Regions from separate parts of the Ligilactobacillus faecis genome, predicted to be linked through region 3. Evidence: predicted binding sites of a transcription regulator. Region 3 holds the regulator's gene; each other region holds the start of a gene.

Region 1 (4,255 bases), 500 kb from region 3:
ATCGGATCTACGGCTTGATCGCGCAGCGCTTTTTAGGGTTATTTACGCCAGCTTATCGCGAAAAGCAAGAAAAAGTCACAGTCAATTTTGGAAGCGATACTTTTATTTTTATCCAAACACAAGTCCTTGAAGCAGGCTGGAAAGAGACGACTACAGAACAAGAGCAAAACGTCGCCTTTAGAGAAGGAGCGGTGATCGCACCGAACTTTAGTTTTAAAGAAGCGTTGACGACACCACCAAAACCGTTGAGCGAAGGCACGCTTTTAGCACAAATGGAACGGTATAGTTTAGGAACGCCAGCTACCCGAGCTGAGATCATCGAAAAACTCGTCAAGACCGAGTTGATGGAACGCAATAATAACAGTTTACGCGTGACGAAAAAAGGCCAACAGCTCTTAGAACTCGTCAATCCCGAACTCGTTAGTCCAGAATTGACTGCTAAGTGGGAAAAACAACTCGAGCAGATCGCCCAAGGAAAATATGAGAGTAAAGCTTTCTTAGCTGAGATCAGAAACGATACGAAACGCCTTGTCCGTGAAGTCAAAAATAGTGAACAAAAATATCAAGACTTCTCGCTGACTAAAAAGAAGTGTCCTAAGTGTGGAGCTTTCTTGAAAGAAAAGAAAGTACGTGACGGGAAATTACTAGTCTGCACAAACGAAGCTTGTGATTATAAACGACGAGCTGAAGCGAAAGTCTCCAACCACCGCTGTCCTGTTTGTCATAAAAAGATGTTGATCGTGACTGGGAAAAATGGTGATTATTTCCGGTGTAAGTACGATGGCACGACAGAAAAGTTGACCGGTGGGAAAAAACAAAAGAAAAAGATGACTAAGCATGAAGAACGGCGCTTATTAAAGAAGATCAATCAAGATGATGAGCCACAAGAAAGTGCTTTAGCTCAAGCTTTAAAAGCTGCTTTAGGAAAAGAAGATTAAAAAAGTGCGCACGATCAAAGTGCGCACTTTATTTTTTGAGCTAATTTTTAGCGAGAAGTAAAAATTTTAACCATAAGACTTTGTACCAAGCTTGTTTGATATTTTCAGATTGGGATTGAGCCTCGGCGATCTTCTCATCGAGTATTTTTTGTAATTTACGGTAGACCTTTGTATTTACCATCCAGTTGTGGAAGCGCGTCGAAAACTTTGAGAGGCTATAAAAGCCAAGCAGAAAGAAGGGGACTTGCGGAACAACTGGAAGTAAGATACCGATCACTCCAAAGATAAAACTAAAGATCGCAAGGAGCAACCATAAAAGACGTTTTACTTGGTCCAACATTGGATCAACCCTTTCTTGATGACGTGAAATGTATTCCCTTTCGCTGGGTGTTTAACAAAGCATATCACACAATTCATTATTTGTCTTGTAAAATGATATAAATTTTTCTTAAGACTGAAAAACACTTGTTCGTTTAAAGTGAGGTAGTTATAATCAAAAAAGAGAACATGATGGGGGAAGCTATGCTAAAAATGATCAAAACAGATTATCAAAAAGCGTGTGCGTTGTTGCGCAAAGGTCAGCCAAAAGCTGCCCAGCTAAAATTTGAAGCAGTCAGGCAAAGAGATGCGACTTACCGTTCAGTCAATTATTTTTTAGCTAAATGTTTGTATTTGAACGGCGCACCAAAAGATCAGTGTATCGCACTTTTAGAAGCACATTTAGCTTTAAAAGAAGCTAAAAATCAAAAAACAGCTGAGCAACTGTTGCTCAAACTTGATCCATTGCGTCTTCCACCCAAGAAATTGCGTTTCAAATTTGTGCGCTGGGCTAAAAATAAGACACCGATCGCGCAAACTTCAGCCAAAAGATTTCAAAAATACCGCTTTTTCTTGAATGGTCTATCAGAGCTCCAAAAAGAGCAGTTCAGTCAAGGTAAGTGGCAAGAATTTAAAATAAAGACGCTCAAACCGTTACGCTTCAAAGATTATTTAGCTTGTACAGTTGCCGATGAACGGACATATTATCGCAAGTACTTGAAAGATCTTCCGGATGCTTATTTGCGGACTCAGTTCAATGATCATTTAGAAAATGACGAATTTTTCAAACAGCGCTTTGAACGTTCGAAAGTCTTTGCCTTACTCCAAGTACCAGGCTTTAAACGCCAAAAGATCGCCGAACTTTTAACGCTGAACGGACTAAACGATGAAACTGTCCGAAAGCACTTACAAAGTTGTGAAGATCTGATCTACTTGAAAAAAGCAGGCGAAGTCTTACCACTTTCAGCTAAACAAAATTTTGCTGATCCCCAGTTATTAGTCGATTTTGGCTATCTTTGTCCTAAAGAATGCCAGCAAACGCTTCATTTAGCAACTAAGTGTCAATATGAGCGCGAATTCAAGGAATTTTTGCAAAAAAAGACACGAAAAAAATTACCTTTCAAAGCAGAAAAGTTTGCGCCGACTAAAGAACAGATCGCTTTTATCGAATGGCTCAAACAAAGTAAGAGAGCAGTCGTCTCTTTGTTAGGTGTTGGTGGAAGTGGCAAGACGTATACTTTAGGTAAGATCTTAGATAAAGAAAAGGCACTGGCTTTAGCACCGACCCATAAAGCGCGATTGAATCTAGCCGCTAATGGTTTTATGCATAATGATACGCTCCAACATATTTTATATGAACTTGAACAAGGAAATGAGACTTGTTTGACTGATTATGATGTCGTCTTAGTTGATGAAGTTTCGATGGCAACGTTAGAAGATCTAGTACATTTAACTAAAGAAGGCGTCGGGAGCGTACGCTTCATTTTGATCGGCGATGAAAAACAACTCCCGCCAGTGACACAAGATGAAGACGCTTTGAGTGTTTGTGGCGATGCGCTCAAACTCATCAAAGAATATGGACAGTGCTTTTATTTTCGAAAAAATCTTAGATGTACCGTGCAAGCGACGAAAGAATTGATCGCTGCTTGTCGTTCTTGTGACCTAGACTACTTAGCCAAGACGCCATATTTTAAAACAGCGCGCGGTAAAGAGATGATCATTGACAAATACCAGCATCAAAGTTTACAAGAATGCCTGATCTTGGCCTATCGCAATCACACCGTTGGGCTGATCAATCAACAATTTTTTCGGATCTTGAGTAAAAATAAAACAAAAGTCGTTCCGTTTTATTTTCAAAATAATTTTGGGCGAGGTGGTTTTTTTGTCGGAGCTCAAGTCGTCTTTTATCATAACGACGATAGTCACCAAAACTATGGATATTCCAATAGCGAATTTGGAAAGATCGTAGGGCTCGAATTAGAAGGTGCGTTTGAACAACGCTTCGTTTATGTCGAAACTGATGTCAAGCAGTATAAGCTCCCGCTTGAGCGAGCTATAAAAGATCTCTTACTTGCCTATGCCTTGACGATCCATAAAGCTCAAGGAAGTGGTGCTAAACGTGTCTATATTTTAGAACCTGAAAATTACGGTCTCGCCTATACTGCAGTCTCGCGTGCCAAGGAAAGTATCATTTTCGTTGGTTGTGAGCGCGAACAATTGATGGCAGGTCTGCAGCGTCCGACTTTACAAAAGCAAAATGTCTCAATTTAAAACTTTCTTCTTATTTTTAAAAAGTGTTAGAATAGTAGTGTTACTATTAATTTAGAAGGGTGGCGGAATTTTAGATGTTTAATAATTTCTTTTTGAAAGAAGTGCTTGAACATTCATTCAATATTCCTGTGCAAGTAACATATGCAAATGGCAAGACCGAACAGTATGGGGATGGCGAACCGCAAGCAAAAATAACCTTCCACCGAGATATTTCGATGAAAGAACTAGTTCATAATGCTTCTTTGACTTTAGGAGAAGCATATATGGACAAAGAGATCGAGATCGAAGGATCGATCCAAGACTTGATCACCTCAGCTTATGAATCAGCCGGGAGTTTTTTAAATAATAAAAAACTCAAACGCTTTTTGCCTAAGCAATCACATACAGAAACGAAGAGCAAGTCAGATGTTCAAAGTCATTATGACATTGGGAACGACTTTTATCGTCTCTGGTTAGATGAGACAATGACTTATTCATGTGCTTACTTCAAACGACCACAAGATACGCTAGAAGAAGCACAGATCAATAAAGTACACCACATCATCAATAAACTTGACCCTAAGCCTGGAAAAACCTTGCTTGATATCGGTTGTGGTTGGGGCACTTTGATGTTGACTGCTTGTAAAGAATATGACCTTAACGTTGTCGGGATCACTTTAAGTCAAGAACAATACGACTTTGTGAACCGACGCATCAAAGAAGAAGGACTGGAAGAGCGAGCAACCGTT
Region 2 (4,255 bases), 170 kb from region 3:
CTTCCATCTTGGATCAACTTTTCCAAGGCCATTTTAGCGATCTCACGTCTGATCGGATCAAAACCGCTCAAAACAACAGCTTCTGGGGTATCATCGATGATCAGATCGATCCCCGTCAAAGTCTCTAAAGTCCGAATATTTCGGCCCTCACGTCCAATAATGCGACCTTTCATCTCATCATTAGGCAAGTTGACGACTGAGACAGTCGTTTCAGAGACCATATCAGCTGCACTACGTTGGATCGCTTGGGCGATCAAACTCTTAGCAGTCTTATCAGCTTCTGCTTTAGCTTGAGCTTCACTATCTTTGATCATGACAGCTAGTTCATAACTCAAACCATTACGAGTCTCTTTTAAGATCTGCTCTTTGGCTTGTTCTTTTGTCAACGAAGCGATCTCTTCTAACTTATCTCGTTGCTGTTTTTCAAGCGAAGTGACTTCCTTACTTTTAGCTTCGAGCTTTTGTTGTTCTGCATTTAGACGACTCTCTTTGCGTGTCAGACCTTGCTCTCGTTTATCTAAAACTGAATCTTTTCGATCAAGGTTCTCCTCACGTTTCAGTAAGCGATCTTCTTGCTTTTGAACTTCTAAGCGACGTTCCTTTAGTTCACTTTCGACCTCTTTACGCATCCGGTGACTCTCATCTTTTGCTTCCAAGAGAGCTTCTTTTTTGGCACTGGCAATGATGCCTTTCGCTGTTTGCGTTGCGATATCAAGTGACTGTTCATAACTTCGCTTTCGATAAGAGATCCCTAAAGCAAAACCAAGTACTAAAGTCAAAACGGCGATTGCGAGGATGACAATAACATAATTCAAAATCTGCACCTCCGCGATCTATATCTAAGTGTCTGATCAGACAAACCGTGTCTAATTCACACACAATAACATTTTAATGTTTAGACCCGCCCACTGTCAAGATTAGCCCCTTTATAAAAAAGTCCAATCTACTTCAATACCTTTTCGTATGCTTTGTAAGTATTTTCATCAAATAAGACCCACTCAACTACATCAAATGCTGTTGGCTCTTGAACGAGATAGTTTTTAACGGTCCTTACTGCAATCTTAGCTGCCAGTTCGACTGGAAAACGATAGACCCCAGTCGCGATCGAAGGAAATGCTAGCGTCCTGATCCCTGTTTGTTGGGCTAAAATCAATGTATTGGTATAACACGCGGCTAACAGCTCTGCTTCTCTTTTATGACCACCTTGAAAACGGGGTCCGACTGTATGGATCACATAGTTACACGGTAAAGCATAAGCTTTTGTCAGTTTAGCTTCGCCCACCGCACAACCATGTAGCTTTTGACACTCTGCCTTTAATTTGGGACCAGCTGCACGATGGATCGCACCATCGACTCCACCGCCCCCCAAAAGGGTGGGGTTAGCTGCATTGACGATCGCCTCGACCTTCGCCGCCTCTTTAGTCAGATCACCTAAAACAAGTTTTAGCATCTTAAACTTCCTTTCTAACATTCAAAAAGGCAGACTGTTCCAGCCTGCCTTCTTCGTTATTTACCAGTTTCTTTTTTGTTTTCAGCTGGAGCTTTGGCCTTTTCATCTTTTGCTGGTGTCTCTTCTACTTCAGCTTCTTCTTTGCCTTTGCCCTTTTTACCTTTTTTCTTTTTCACGACTGGAGTTGTGCGAACTTTTTCTTTGATCTCTTCCATGATATCAGGATGTTCACCCAAATAGGTTTTTGCTTTTTCACGTCCTTGACCGATATGCCCTCCTCCGTAAGAGAACCAAGAACCACTCTTTTCGATGATATCACGTTCGACTGCCATATCAAGTAATTCACCCGTTTGGGAGATCCCTTCACCGTACATGATATCGACTTCAGCTGTTCTAAATGGAGGTGCAACTTTATTTTTGACAACTTTGATCCGCACATGATTTCCTAAAACTTCTGATCCATCTTTGATCTGTTCAGCACGCCGAACATCTAAGCGGATCGTTGAATAAAATTTAAGCGCACGTCCACCTGGTGTCGTTTCTGGATTTCCAAACATCACACCGACTTTCTCACGGATCTGGTTGATAAAGATCGCGATCGTCTTGGTTTTATTGATCGTTCCTGAAAGCTTACGTAAAGCTTGTGACATCAAACGTGCTTGAAGACCCACATGAGAATCACCCATATCACCATCGATCTCAGCCTTAGGGACAAGGGCCGCAACTGAGTCGACGACGACAATATCGATCGCTCCAGATGAAACCAAAGCATCAGCGATCTGAAGCCCTTGTTCCCCTGTATCTGGTTGTGATAAGAGCAACGCATCGATGTCGACCCCTAAAGCGGTTGCGTATGCAGGATCTAGAGCATTTTCAGCGTCGATATAAGCCGCGATCCCACCATTTTTTTGGACTTCAGCAACAGCGTGCAATGCAACCGTTGTCTTACCTGAACTTTCAGGTCCATAGATCTCAACGATCCGGCCCCGCGGATAGCCTCCCACTCCAAGGGCATAGTCTAATGCTAATGAGCCACTTGGCACAGTAGAGATCTGCGTATCGACCTTTTGCCCCATTCGCATGATTGCACCTTTACCAAAATCTTTTTCAATCTTCTTTAGTGCTTTATCTAGCGCAGCTTGTCTTTCATCAGCCACTGCTTTCCCTCCTCTTGTATACCAAAATTCTGTACTCTTATCATACTTATTTTTAACTAAAAAAGCAAGGTTTTTGCGAACTAATGTTTGAAAAAAACTTCTTTTAATCTTTATATACGCAAAAAATGGGCCTGATTCAGCCCATTTCCAAATTTATTATTTTTTGAATGAATCTTCAAAAATGCTACGACTCTTCCAGAAATACTCGACTCCAGAATAAACAGTAAAGAACAAACAGATATAAAGCAAGATCTCACCGATCATGATATGCAGATCGATAAAGAAGACGTTGTTCAAATACAAGAAAAAGATCGCAAACATCTGTGTCATCGTTTTGATCTTGCCAGGGAGTTCCGCAGCCATAACTTGGCCATCATTTTCAACAACGATCAATCGTAAACCAGTCACCGCCAGCTCACGACAAACGATGATCGCTGCGACCCAAGCTGGAACTTTACCCATTTGAACTAAAATGATGAAAGCAGTCATGACTAACATCTTATCTGCTAAAGGATCGGCGAACTTCCCAAAATTCGTCACTAAATGCTCGCGCCTAGCGATCTGACCATCGATAAAATCTGTGATCGAAGCGACTGCAAAGATCAAAGCTCCGATCACTTGCGTCGTTTTGATCGCTGTTCCAGCTAAAACGATCTGGCCCCAATCAAATGGCACTAAAAGGACGATCATAAAGATAGGGATCAAAAAGATCCGCAAAAGCGTCAATTTATTAGGTAAATTCATTTTTTAACTACCTTTCGTTACTTTATTACTCATTTGTTGAAGAGCTTACTACGTTGATCGTGATCGTTCGAACTGTGAGCGAATCATTTTCTTTCAAGAAATCAAATTTCTTACCATTGATCGTGATCGTTGTAGCTTTTGAGTTTCCAAGGTTCAAAGTGATCGTCGTCGTATTTTCAGGTAATTCGACGGTCTCTTTTGTAGAAGTTGCTGATAAAGTTCCTTGCCAAACTTGAACACCATTAGCCGAAACTGCATTCCAAGCCGTCGCTCCATCAGAAACAGCTAATTCGATCTTATTTTTAGCTGGTGCATTCTCTAAATTATAAGTGAACAGCGAGCCACTTGCCGCCGTATTAGTGAGCGTCTGTTTTGCTTTTTTCGTGTTCTTCTTGCTTGCAGAACTTGTAGCCTTTTTAGCCGAACTTTCTTTTTGGCTACTTGTCTTTTTAGCCGAACTACTGCTACTTTGTTTAGTCGTGTCAGATGAAACTGAAACTTTTTGACTCGTCTGTGCGATCTGGGTGCTTTCGTTTTTACTCCGATCGCCCCAAGCAAAGATATAGATCGTCCCTAAGATCGCGCAGACGATCAAAACGATGATGATCGTTGGTAAATAATGGATGATCTTTTCAATAAGCGGAAAAGTCGGCTTTTCTTCGCGTTTGACTGCTTCGGTCCGCGTTTTAGCTTCTGCTTCTGCTGGTTCTTCCGCACTGTTGACCGTTTCAAGCTCAGCTAACAGCTCTTCTGCATCCAGGCCAACAGTTTCAGCATATTGCTTGATAAAAGCCCGGACATAAAATTTACCTGGAAGTGAGTCAAAATCATCCTCTTCGATCGCGATCAAGTAACGCTTTTGGATCTTTGTCGTTTGTTGTAGATCATCTAAAGTCAACCCTTT
Region 3 (4,255 bases):
TCTTTTTACTTTTAGGAAGATCAGAAAAATATGGCGGATTACAAGTCACTACGTCATAAGTATCTTTGTTCAAATATTTGAATGTATCATTTAGATCGATATTCAAAACAGCGACCTGATCTTCAAGCTGATTTAAATAGACACTGCGTTGAGCCATCTGAGCTAAGCGTTCTTGTAATTCGATCTCAATGATCTGAGCTTTAGTCTTAGCAGTCAAAAACAACCCCACTGCTCCATTACCCGCACAAAGATCCACGATCTTAGCTTGGCTCTTTAACGGTGGTGCAGCAAAATGTGCTAGTAAGACTGCATCCAGCGAGAATGAAAAAACACTTGGGCTTTGGATTATCTTGATATCATTTGCGTATAATTGATCGATCCGTTCATCTGCCGTCAGTGCAAAATCAGTCATATAGACACCTTCTTCGTCAAATTTAACTTCACTGGTCAAAAAGCAAAAACCAGTTTTACTTTCCAATGTATACTATGCTCAGTAGCTTGTCAAAAATCAACGTGCGCGTTTTGCAAACAATGCACGATGTAGTATAATATAGAGCATGTTAAATAGTAAGTTTGGCGCTTAATAACAGCACTCACTTACTTTTTTTAGATGAAAGGGGAAAGTCTTGTGTTTTATTCATTCATTCGTGCGCTAGTCCATGGTCTCGTCGTTTTGATCAACGGTAAGCCACGATACGTTGGTAAAGAAAACTTGCCCACAGGTAACTACATTTTAGTTGGGCCACACCGAACTTGGTTTGATCCCCTCTATTTTGCCTTAGCTGCTTCACCTAAAAAATTCAGTTTTATGGCTAAAGAGGAGCTCTTTAAAAATCCGATCTTGCGTTTTATTTTAAGACATGCCAACGCTTTTCCAGTAGATCGTAAAAATCCAGGACCTTCAGTGATCAAAACACCTGTCAAATTATTAAAGAAAAGTGATCTTTCTTTGATCATGTTTCCATCTGGAACACGACATTCACAAGAAATGAAAGGTGGCGTCGTTTTGATCGCTAAAATGACTGGGGTGCCGATCGTTCCAGCAGTTTACCAAGGTCCTTTGACTTTCAAAGCCTTATTTAGTCGAAAAAAAGCAACTGTCAGCTTTGGTAAACCATTTTACGTCGATCGCAAAATGAAGATCAATGATGAAAATCAAGCCAAAGTGATCGCTGAGATGGAAAAGGCTTTTCATGAACTTGATACAGCGCTCGATCCAAATTTCAAATATATCGATCCTAGCCAAAATAATAAGTGACTTGGCCTCGATCATTAAATAATGCAGTATTCAGCTTACTAAAAAAGCAGACTCTTAAAGGTCTGCTTTTTTAGTAAGCTTTCGCTTATTTCTTTGACATATTTGATCGCATGGAGGCCATCATCTGATGCAATTTCTTTTCTGAAGGTTTTTGACCCATTTGGATCATCATTGTTCGAAGCATTTGTTCATTGATCGGAGGATTTTTCTTCAAATAATCTTCCATGTATCTCCGAGCGGCAAAAAAGCCCCCAACAAAACCAAGGATCAGAGCTACGATCACGATCACTACCCAAATTCCTGTCGACATCATTGCACCCCCTTTATTAAGAATTCATTCAATATCTTATTCTACACAACTAGCCCTTAAAAATAAAGCCTGAGCGCGATTTTACTCAGTTATCACGCAAGCCCCGTTCACGTTGGATCTTTTTAACTTTTTCTGGCGTAACTTCTTTTCCATCTTTGTCATAGATTTGAAGCATTTCAACGTGGCTACGGAAGTTTTCACGAAACATCGCTAAATATGTTTTGCGCAATTCTTGTTGTTCTTTTGCCTCTTCGTCTGTTAAAGTTCCTTCTTTTTTCTTCTTGGCAAGTTCATTGATCCGATCGATCAATTCTTGTGGGATCGCACCCTTCTTTTGTTCTTCAACAGCTTCTAATTCTTTTTCTTCTTTTTCTGACATCATAATTCCTCTTTTCACAGCTGATATACAACTATATTTTAGCTCAAATCCCTTTAAAAGTCACCTATTCCCTCTACAAAAACAAACATCCGTTTGTCACAAATCAACTTCTATGCTATACTCTATTTATAAATATGCAACGAGGTGTTCAAAATGACAAAATCATCCGAGACAAGACAAATGAACATTTTGCGTTTCATCTATAATATGGTCGAAAGTAAAGGATATCCCCCAACGGTGCGTGAGATCGGGCGTGCAGTCTCACTTTCCTCAACTTCAACTGTCCACGGACACTTAGCTCGGCTGACAAAAAAAGGTTTGCTCAAACGCGATCCTACTAAGCCCCGTGCAATGGAAGTCACTCAAGCTGGTCTTGAAGCTTTAGGGATCGAAGAAGAGCACGATCAGATCCCGATCGTGGGCACTGTTACTGCCGGTGTTCCGATATTAACAGTCGAAGAGACAACAGATTACTTCCCACTTCCACCTAACTTAAAAGACGCAAGTGACCTTTTCATGCTCAATATCCGTGGTGAAAGTATGATCGATGCTGGGATATATGATGGTGACTTAGTTATCGTCAGAAAACAAGCTAGCGCTGATAATGGCGACATCGTGATCGCTATGACTGAAGACGATGAAGCAACATGTAAACGTTTTTTCAAAGAAGTCGATCATTTTCGGCTTCAACCAGAAAATGAGACGATGGAACCGATCATCTTACAACAAGTTACGATCTTAGGTAAAGTTATCGGTCTTTATCGGGATATGATCTGAGCCAAAAAATTATTATTAGTCTCCTAAAGATAAAATATCGCTTTTTATCTTTAGGAGATTTTTTGTTGTCTCACACAATTCGGTTGGGTACAATATAGTTAAGAAAACTATAATTTTGATCTCTGGAGAAAGTTAAAATGTAACCAGAGTCCACTTACTAAATTTTTTTGTAAAGGAGAAACTATCTTTCTTTCTGATCAGATGATCTTACATTGATATAGTCAAATAACTATGCATTCTATCCGTGACTTTCGCCTTCATTGGAAGCAGTACCTAGTACTTTTTTTGAGTGTCGACCTCTTTCTCGAACTACTTGTTGTCCCTTTGTTCAACAGTTTGACTTCCTTACTGCTCCATTTAGGCAAGATCCCCTATCTTTCGTACACTAATGCTTTCCAAGTCATCACGGCTCACCCTTTTGTCACCCTAAGTCTTTTTCTTGAGCTACTCTGCTTGATCGCTTGTGTATTCATCCAGTTTGCCTTTATCTTAAACGGAGTTGCTCGGATCGAAAAAAAACAATTTAGTTTCACTGCACTCTTTTATGATACCTTCTCACAATTTAAACATCTCGATCCATTGGGAATGATCTTTTTTACTTTCTATTTCTTACTGATCGTTCCATTTAGTGGTATATTTTTAAAAAGTCCACTGTTAAGTAAGGTCGTCGTCCCTGAATTTATTCTCGAATTTCTCTTCAAAAAACCGCTCTATGCAAGCTTGATCACGCTCTTTTATTTAATTGTTTTTATCATAAGTATCCGCCTGCTTTATGTTTTACCTGTCCTCCTTTTAAAAAAACAATCACTTAAAAAAGCTGTAGCAACGAGTTTTCAGTTGACTAAAGGACGTTTTGTCTTTTTTAGTTTAAAATTACTTAAGCTCTCCTTACTCGCCTTTAGTGGTAATTTTCTCTTACTTGGTGGCTTATACCTACTTCAAACTTGGTTTGATCAACGTTCAGCCTGGTTGGCACTAAGCGCAGGAAGCCTCAACGTCACTTTATTACAACTCGGAAGCTTTTTGATCACGATCTGGGTAAGTGTTACGCTCTTTCGGCTACTCTTACCACATGAATTTGAGCTCTCTGCATATAAGAGCACGAAAAGAAGTCGTCTAGAACGTTCAGCTCGTCTGCTAGTCTTTTTATTCAGCGGGCTCACTCTCTTAAGTAACGGATTTTATTTAGTAAATATCGGAAACATGCCTTTGATCATCTCACACCGTGGCGTTGATAATGAAAATGGTGTCCAAAATACATTGCCTGCTTTACGAAAAACAGCAAAATCAAAGCCAGATTATGTTGAGATCGATGTCCAAGAGACAAAAGACCAGCGCTTTGTCGTTATGCATGATGAAAATCTCAAAGAACTAACAGGACGCGATGTCAGTCCCCAAGAATTGACTCTAGCACAACTGACTGCTTTAACAGTACAAGAAAATGGATATACAGCTAAGATCCCTAGTTTGGATGAATATCTCAAAGCTGCTGCTCGTTATCATCAAAAACTTTTAGTCGAGATCAAGACGA

Evidence for each region. Region 3 encodes LexA, which represses DNA repair genes until DNA is damaged. Its sites were predicted from a motif close to CNAACANNTGTTNG; they were not measured.
Region 1: a site for LexA is predicted at 1,397-1,410, ahead of QFX10_RS06200 (ATP-dependent DNA helicase). Genes of this name have one in related genera too.
Region 2: a site for LexA is predicted at 2,684-2,697, ahead of recA (recombinase RecA). Genes of this name have one in related genera too.

Annotation. Positions count from the first base shown of each region.
Region 1 is NZ_CP123639.1:1,343,623-1,347,877, forward strand. It holds gene QFX10_RS06190 (DNA topoisomerase III) at 1-938, shown strand, start outside; gene QFX10_RS06195 (DUF454 family protein) at 979-1,278, opposite strand; gene QFX10_RS06200 (ATP-dependent DNA helicase) at 1,461-3,527, shown strand; gene QFX10_RS06205 (SAM-dependent methyltransferase) at 3,602-4,255, shown strand, end outside.
Region 2 is NZ_CP123639.1:1,673,119-1,677,373, reverse strand. It holds gene rny (ribonuclease Y) at 1-815, opposite strand, end outside; gene QFX10_RS07620 (O-acetyl-ADP-ribose deacetylase) at 944-1,450, opposite strand; gene recA (recombinase RecA) at 1,507-2,607, opposite strand; gene pgsA (CDP-diacylglycerol--glycerol-3-phosphate 3-phosphatidyltransferase) at 2,764-3,351, opposite strand; gene QFX10_RS07605 (helix-turn-helix domain-containing protein) at 3,377-4,255, opposite strand, start outside.
Region 3 is NZ_CP123639.1:1,845,835-1,850,089, reverse strand. It holds gene QFX10_RS08450 (tRNA1(Val) (adenine(37)-N6)-methyltransferase) at 1-412, opposite strand, end outside; gene QFX10_RS08445 (lysophospholipid acyltransferase family protein) at 629-1,258, shown strand; gene QFX10_RS08440 (YneF family protein) at 1,344-1,568, opposite strand; gene QFX10_RS08435 (DUF896 domain-containing protein) at 1,654-1,947, opposite strand; gene lexA (transcriptional repressor LexA) at 2,101-2,724, shown strand; gene QFX10_RS08425 (glycerophosphoryl diester phosphodiesterase membrane domain-containing protein) at 2,956-4,255, shown strand, end outside.